Regions from separate parts of the Streptomyces sp. NPDC007162 genome, predicted to be linked through region 3. Evidence: riboswitches for the same ligand, from Rfam matches in the RefSeq annotation. Region 3 holds a riboswitch; each other region holds the start of a gene.

Region 1 (2,257 bases), on a different contig from region 3:
TGACGGTGTCACGCGCCTGTACCCGAGCGGTGCCGAGGCCGAGATCGAGGCCGTCGAGCGGTTGTGCGCCGAGGACGTCGAGCAGGCCGCGCAGCGCGCCGGGCGGGAGGGCGGCGACCCGCGGGCGCTGCGGACCCTGCTCGCCGCACTGGGCGAGCTGGAACAGCGGCTGACCGGAGTCGAGTTCCTGGTCGGTGGTCGACTGACCGCTGCCGACGTCGAGTTGTGGGTGACCCTGGTGCAACTCGACACCGTGCACCGCAACCACCTGGACGCCTCCGCCGTGCACCGCATCGCCGACCACCCGGTGCTGTGGGCCTGTGCGCGGCGGCTTGCCGCGCACCCGGCCTTCGGCGCCCACCTCGACCTCGACGGCATCGCCCGCCGACACCACGGCCGTTGCCAGGGCCTGGAAGCCGCCGGCGCGGCCGTCCAGATCCTGGACTGGGCCGGGCATGCGGCAGACGCTTCCCGCAGGTGAGAGCGGCCCGAACCGTTCCGCCAACTGGACAGGCGTTGACAATTGTTCGGGCGGCTGCCTAACTTGCGGACCAGAACGGTCAAGAGCGTCAGCATCAAGCCCTGGCTGGCTGACCGGCAACCCTCGCACCGCGGTGGGGTGCCCCAGGTGACGACCCGACCGAATGACGACGTTCGGTAAGCGCGCGGCCCACGGGCCACCAAGCGACAGGTGACGGACATGTACGCAGCTTCCAGCACGGCCCCGCGCCGCGCTCAGGGCTGCGTACAGCCGTACCCGAGCCCGCTCGTCGCCGACCGTGCCGTCGACCTGCTCCGTGTCAACAGCGCCCTGTGTAGCGCGTGTACCGCACCGGGCTGTGCCCGCTGCCGGGTCTGACCAGGTTCAGCCCAGTCCCGCAGCTTCGTGCCGCAGCGTTCCTGACGAAAGCACCGGCCGTCCGGTGTGACGCCGTCCGCCCAGCCTCCGTGTCCCGCGCGCCCCCGCGCCCCGTGCCGTGCCCGAACACGGCGCGGTGCCGCGTGCCCGGCCGTGGGATCCGGGGTGTCCGACTCCGCCGGAGCCCGCCATGAGTGAACCCCCAGGCGCCACCCTCGCCCCCGAGGTGCCGTCCGCCGCCGACGAACCGTCAGAACCGCTCACAGCGCAGCGCGTTCTCCCGCTGCGCAGGCCAGGACGGTGGATCGCCACCGCCGTCGTCCTGGTCCTGGTCGCCCAGTTCGTCCACGGACTGGTGATCAACCCCTTCTACCAGTGGGACCGTTGGGGATACTGGTTCCTGCGGCCGACCATTCTCGACGGGCTGGTCATCACCCTCGAAGTCACCGCCTACAGCGCGGTGCTGGGTCTCCTCGGAGGCATCCTGCTGGCCCTGGCCCGGCTCTCGAAGAGCCCGGTGCTGCGCGCGGTCAGCTGGACCTACGTGTGGGCGCTGCGCTCCATACCGCTCATCGTCGTCCTGCTCTTCCTGTACAACTTCAGCGCCCTGTACAAGACGTTGAGCGTCGGCGTCCCCTTCGGGCCGGCCTTCTTCTCCTTCGACGAGTCCAAGCTCGCCACCGACATGGTCATCGCCGTCATCGGCCTCAGCCTCAACGAGGCGGCCTACGCGGCCGAGGTGGTCCGCGGCGGCATCCTCTCGGTGGACCAGGGCCAGCACGAGGCGGCCGCCGCGCTGGGACTGCCCAAGGGCTACCAGTTCCGGAGAATCGTCTTCCCGCAGGCGCTCAGGTCGATCATCCCGAACTACGTCAACCAGCTCATCGGTCTCATCAAGAGCACCTCGCTGGTCTTCTACGTCTCGCTGCTCGACCTCTTCGGCACCGCGCAGAGCATGGGCTCCACCTACCCCGGCGACATCGTGCCGCTGCTGCTGGTGGTCACCGTCTGGTACCTGATCCTCACCAGCGTCGTCTCCGTGATCCAGTTCTACGTCGAGCGGTACTACGCCCGGGGCGCCACCCGCTCCCTGCCGCCGACCCCCTTGCAGAGACTGCGGGACGGCCTCACCGACCTGCGCGCCCGCATCCGCCGGGAGGCCGCCGTATGAGCATCACCGACACCCTTCAGACGGCCCCCGCCGCCCTGGAGATCCACGACGTCCACAAGTGGTACGGCGCCCACCGCGTCCTCGACGGCGTCGACCTGACCATCCGCCCCGGCGAGGTCACCGTCATCCTCGGCCCGTCCGGCTCCGGCAAGTCCACGCTCCTCAGGGTCATCAACCACCTGGAGAAGCCCGAGATCGGCTACGTCAGCATCAACGACGAACTGATC
Region 2 (2,257 bases), on a different contig from region 3:
GGGCGGATGGTCGCGGTGAGTCCCGTACCCGCGACCGCGTCCAGCGTCTTCAGTCCGTCACCCGTGTTGAGTACGACGACCGACTTCGTCGGATCGATGAGCCCGTTCTCGATGAGCTTCCTGGTGACTCCGACCGTCACTCCGCCCGCGGTCTCCGCGAAGATGCCCTCGGTCCGCGCGAGCAGCTTGATGGCGTCGACGACCTGCTCGTCCGTCACGTCCTCCACCGCGCCGCCGGTGCGCCGGGCGATGTCGAGGACGTACGGGCCGTCCGCCGGGTTGCCGATGGCGAGGGACTTGGCGATGGTGTTCGGCTTCTGCGGCCGGACCACGTCGTGACCCGCCTTGTACGCGGTGGACACCGGCGAGCAGCCCTCCGCCTGCGCACCGAAGATCTTGTACGGCCTGTCCTCGACGAGCCCGAGCCTGATCAGCTCCTGCAGCCCCTTGTCGATCTTCGTGAGCTGGGAGCCGGACGCGATCGGGACGACCAGCTGGTCCGGGAGCCGCCAGCCGAGCTGCTCGCAGATCTCGTACGCGAGGGTCTTGGAGCCCTCGGCGTAGTACGGCCGCAGGTTGACGTTGACGAAGCCCCAGCCCTCGCCGGCCGGGTCGCCGATCAGCTCGGAGCAGAAACGGTTCACGTCGTCGTAGTTGCCCTCGATGCCGACGAGCTCGCCGCCGTAGATCGCGGCCATGACGACCTTGCCCTGCTCCAGGTCGTGCGGGATGAACACGCAGGAGCGGAAGCCGGCCCGGGCCGCGGCCGCGCCGACGGCGCCGGCCAGGTTGCCGGTGGAGGAGCAGGAGAGCGTGGTGTAGCCGAAGGCGCGGGCGGCCTCGACGGCCTGGGCGACGACCCGGTCCTTGAAGGAGTGCGTCGGGTTGCCCGAGTCGTCCTTCACGTACAGCCCGCCGGTGACGCCGAGCTCCTTGGCCAGGTTGTCGGCCTGGACGAGCTTGGTCCAGCCCGGGTTGATGTTCGGCTTGGTCGCCACGTCCGCGGGGACGGGCAGCAGCGGCGCGTAGCGCCAGATGTTCGCGGGTCCCGCCTCGATCCGCTTGCGGAGCTCCTCGGTGTCGTAGGCCGAGAAGTCGTACGCGATCTCCAGCGGGCCGAAACACTCCTCGCAGGCGAACACCGGGCCGAGCGGCACGCGGTGACCGCACTCCCGGCAGGACAGCGCCGTGGCGGGGCCGAGGTCTACCGTCTTCGGGGAATCGGTTGCAACAGTCTGCGCAGCCATGTGAGGGGAGGCCCTTTCTCCTCATCTTCCTCACGACGCATCTCGCCGTGAGACGGATTTGGCACCTTCCCTAGCCGGGAGCCTCACCACGACGACGTGGAAAGACCGGCTGGAGGGTTGCCGGGGCTTCATCGGGCCGTATCCCTCTGCCCCTCTGGATGAGCGGTATTCGGTTGTCAACGCAGGGTGACACCAGGACATGCGATGGTCACCCGCGTTGTTCAAGACTGTAACCGAAGGCCAGGACAGTTGAGATAGTCGTCCGTACCGCGAGATGGATCACACCCCGCAGTGTGACCGTGACAGTGAGGAGCCGCTGACTGTGCTGGAAGAAGTCGAGCGCTGGCTGGCCACCCGCTCCTGGTCCGTGACCGACCGTCCGCTGCACCGGATACTCGCCGCCAAGCAGCGCACCGGTCAGTCCGTCTCCGTCGTGCTGCCCGCGCTCAACGAGGAGGAGACGGTCGGCGACATCGTCGCGGTCATCCGTCACGACCTGATGCGGCAGACGCCGCTCGTCGACGAGATCGTGGTCGTCGACTCCGGCTCCACCGACCGTACGGCGGAGGTGGCCGCGGCGGCGGGCGCCCGGGTCGTCCACCGGGACACGATCCTCCCCCGCATCCCCGCCGTCCCCGGCAAGGGCGAGGTCCTGTGGCGCTCGCTGCTCGTCACCACCGGGGACGTCATCTGCTTCGTCGACGCCGACCTGAAGGACTTCTCCTCCGACTTCGTCACCGGCATCGTCGGCCCGCTGCTCACCGAACCGGACGTGCACCTGGTCAAGGCGATGTACGACCGCCCGCTCGCCGGCGCGACGGGCCAGGGCGGCCGGGTCACCGAGCTGATGGCCCGCCCCCTGCTGAACATGCACTGGCCGCAGCTGGCCGGGTTCGTGCAGCCGCTCGGCGGCGAGTACGCGGCCCGCCGCACCCTGCTGGAACAGCTCCCCTTCCCGGTCGGCTACGGCGTGGAGCTGGGCATGCTGGTGGACGCCCTGCACCTGGTCG
Region 3 (2,257 bases):
ACGAAGCGCTCGACGTGCTCGTCCGGCGTTCCCGCGCCGAAGCTCACCCGGATCGCGTTCAGCGACTTCTCGCCCGGTGCCGCCTCCGGTGCCCCGCACTCGCCCTGGGTCTGGGGATCGGAACCCAGCAGGGTCCTGACCAGGGGGTGGGCGCAGAAGAGGCCGTCGCGGACGCCGATGCCGTACTCGGCGGAGAGGGCGGCGGCGAAGTGGGAGCTGTTCCAGCCCTCCACCACGAAACTGATCACGCCGACGCGCGGGGCGTCGTCGCCGAAGAGGGAGAGCACCCTGACCTCGGGCACCTCGGCGAGGCCCGCGCGGACCTCGGCGATCAGGTGCTGTTCGCGGGCGACCAGGGTGTCCCAGCCCGCCTCGGTCAGAGCCCTGCAGGCGGAGGCGATGGAGTAGGCGCCGATGACGTTGGGCGACCCCGCCTCGTGCCGCGCGGCGCTCTCGTGCCACTGCACGGCCACCGACCCGTCCTCGTGCCGGGTCACCTTGCGGCTGGCGCCGCCGCCCGCGAGGTACGGCTCGGCGGTCCGGAGCCAGTCGGCGCGGCCGGCCAGGACGCCCGAGCCGAAGGGGGCGTACAGCTTGTGGCCGGAGAAGGCGACCCAGTCGACGTCGAGGTCGCGGACCGAGACCGGGTGGTGCGGGGCGAGCTGGGCGGCGTCCAGGACGATCCGGGCGCCGTGCGCGTGCGCGGCGGCGGCCAGCTCGCGCACCGGCCACAGTTCGCCCGTGACGTTGGAGGCGCCGGTGACGCAGACCAGGGCCGGGCCGTACGGGTCACGGTCGGCGAGCGCCTGCTCCAGGGTGGCCACGGCCTGCTGCGGGGTGCGGGGGGCGTCGAGGTAGCTGACCCGGGCGTCCCGCCAGGGCAGCAGGGAGGCGTGGTGCTCGGTCTCGAAGACGAAGACCTGGCAGTCGGCGGGGAGGGCACGGGCCAGGAGGTTCAGGGAGTCCGTGGTCGAGCGGGTGAAGACCAGCTGGTCGTCGGGGCGGCAGTCGAGGAACTCGGCGACGGTCTTCCGGGCGTTCTCGAAGAGGTCCGTGGACAGCTGGGAGAGGTATCCGGCGCCGCGGTGGACGCTGCCGTAGTAGGGCGCGTACGCCGCCACGTCGTCCCAGACCCGCTGGAGGGCGGGGGCGCTGGCCGCGTAGTCGAGCGCGGCGTAACCGACCTCGCCGCCGGTGACGAGCGGAACGGTGACGTCCCGTCCCAGAACGGACAACGGGGCACAAACGGTACGGGCGGAGGCAGTGGTGGAGACAGACATGGGTGAACTCCCGTGAGCGCAGCTGGAATCCGCCGTGCGAGCGGACGCGCTCGAGCGACGGCAGGAAGGAAGAAAGGGGGATGCGGAGGCGGGGCTCTGCGGCCCTATCGCATTCGCTTGCTCACGGAAGGCTCCTCGACGACCAGGACCCCTGGTGTACGAGGGGTCCGCGCTTGCCGTGGACCTCGCTGCCCACGGCCTGGTCCTCACCCGGGGCACCCCGCCACGGACGGAGGGTTGCCGGACAGTCGGCCGGGGCCTCATGACTGTCACTCATGACCTGGGAAAAACGTAGGTGAACTGATCGCGGACGCGCAACTCCTGTCCGGATGACGGGACGGAGCGGTTCCCTCTTTCCTACCGCGACCTACCGCGACGGCGGTCAGCCACGACGGCGGAGCCCGGCGGTGCCGGACTCCGCGCCGCCCCTACTTGTGCGTCGCCGCCGCCCAGCGTTCCAGGGCCCGCTTGGCCGCGCCCGAGTCGATCGACTCCGCGGCCCTGGACATGCCCGCCGAGAGCTGTTCGGCCAGCGTTCCCGGGCCCGGGTCCAGGGCCACCAGCGCCGCCGCCGAGTTGAGCAGCACCGCGTCCCGTACCGGGCCCGTCTCGCCGTCCAGGAGGCGGCGGGCGACCTCCGCGTTGTACGACGGGTCGCCGCCCCGCAGCGCCTCCACGGGGACCAGGTCGATACCGACGTCACGGGGGTCGAAGGTCTCCTCCGTGACCTTGCCGTCGCGGACGGTCCAGACCCGGGACGTGGCGGTCGTCGTCAGCTCGTCGAGGCCGTCGTCGCCACGGAACACCAGGGAGGAGTTGCCGCGTTCCGCGAAGACGCCCGCGACCACGGGGGCCATGCGGGGATCCGCGACGCCGACCGCCTGGGCCCGGACCCGCGCCGGGTTGGTCAGCGGGCCGAGGATGTTGAAGACCGTGCGGATGCCCAACTGGCCGCGGGCCGCGCCCACGTACCTGAG

Evidence for each region. A riboswitch is a leader RNA that binds a small molecule or an ion and turns the genes downstream of it on or off. The one in region 3 is predicted to bind S-adenosylmethionine.
Region 1: it holds a riboswitch for S-adenosylmethionine, as region 3 does, so the genes downstream of both, ABZ646_RS25780 (amino acid ABC transporter permease) here and ABZ646_RS11325 (aminotransferase class V-fold PLP-dependent enzyme) in region 3, are expected to answer to the same signal.
Region 2: it holds a riboswitch for S-adenosylmethionine, as region 3 does, so the genes downstream of both, thrC (threonine synthase) here and ABZ646_RS11325 (aminotransferase class V-fold PLP-dependent enzyme) in region 3, are expected to answer to the same signal.

Annotation. Positions count from the first base shown of each region.
Region 1 is NZ_JBEYFC010000237.1:8,054-10,310, reverse strand. Features, by position in the region: gene ABZ646_RS25785 (glutathione S-transferase C-terminal domain-containing protein) at 1-481, shown strand, start outside; SAM riboswitch class IV at 559-670, shown strand; gene ABZ646_RS25780 (amino acid ABC transporter permease) at 1,050-2,030, shown strand; gene ABZ646_RS25775 (amino acid ABC transporter ATP-binding protein) at 2,027-2,257, shown strand, end outside.
Region 2 is NZ_JBEYFC010000003.1:38,400-40,656, forward strand. Features, by position in the region: gene thrC (threonine synthase) at 1-1,247, opposite strand, end outside; SAM riboswitch class I at 1,266-1,412, opposite strand; gene ABZ646_RS00815 (glucosyl-3-phosphoglycerate synthase) at 1,570-2,257, shown strand, end outside.
Region 3 is NZ_JBEYFC010000068.1:19,693-21,949, forward strand. Features, by position in the region: gene ABZ646_RS11325 (aminotransferase class V-fold PLP-dependent enzyme) at 1-1,280, opposite strand, end outside; SAM riboswitch class IV at 1,445-1,561, opposite strand; gene trpD (anthranilate phosphoribosyltransferase) at 1,709-2,257, opposite strand, start outside.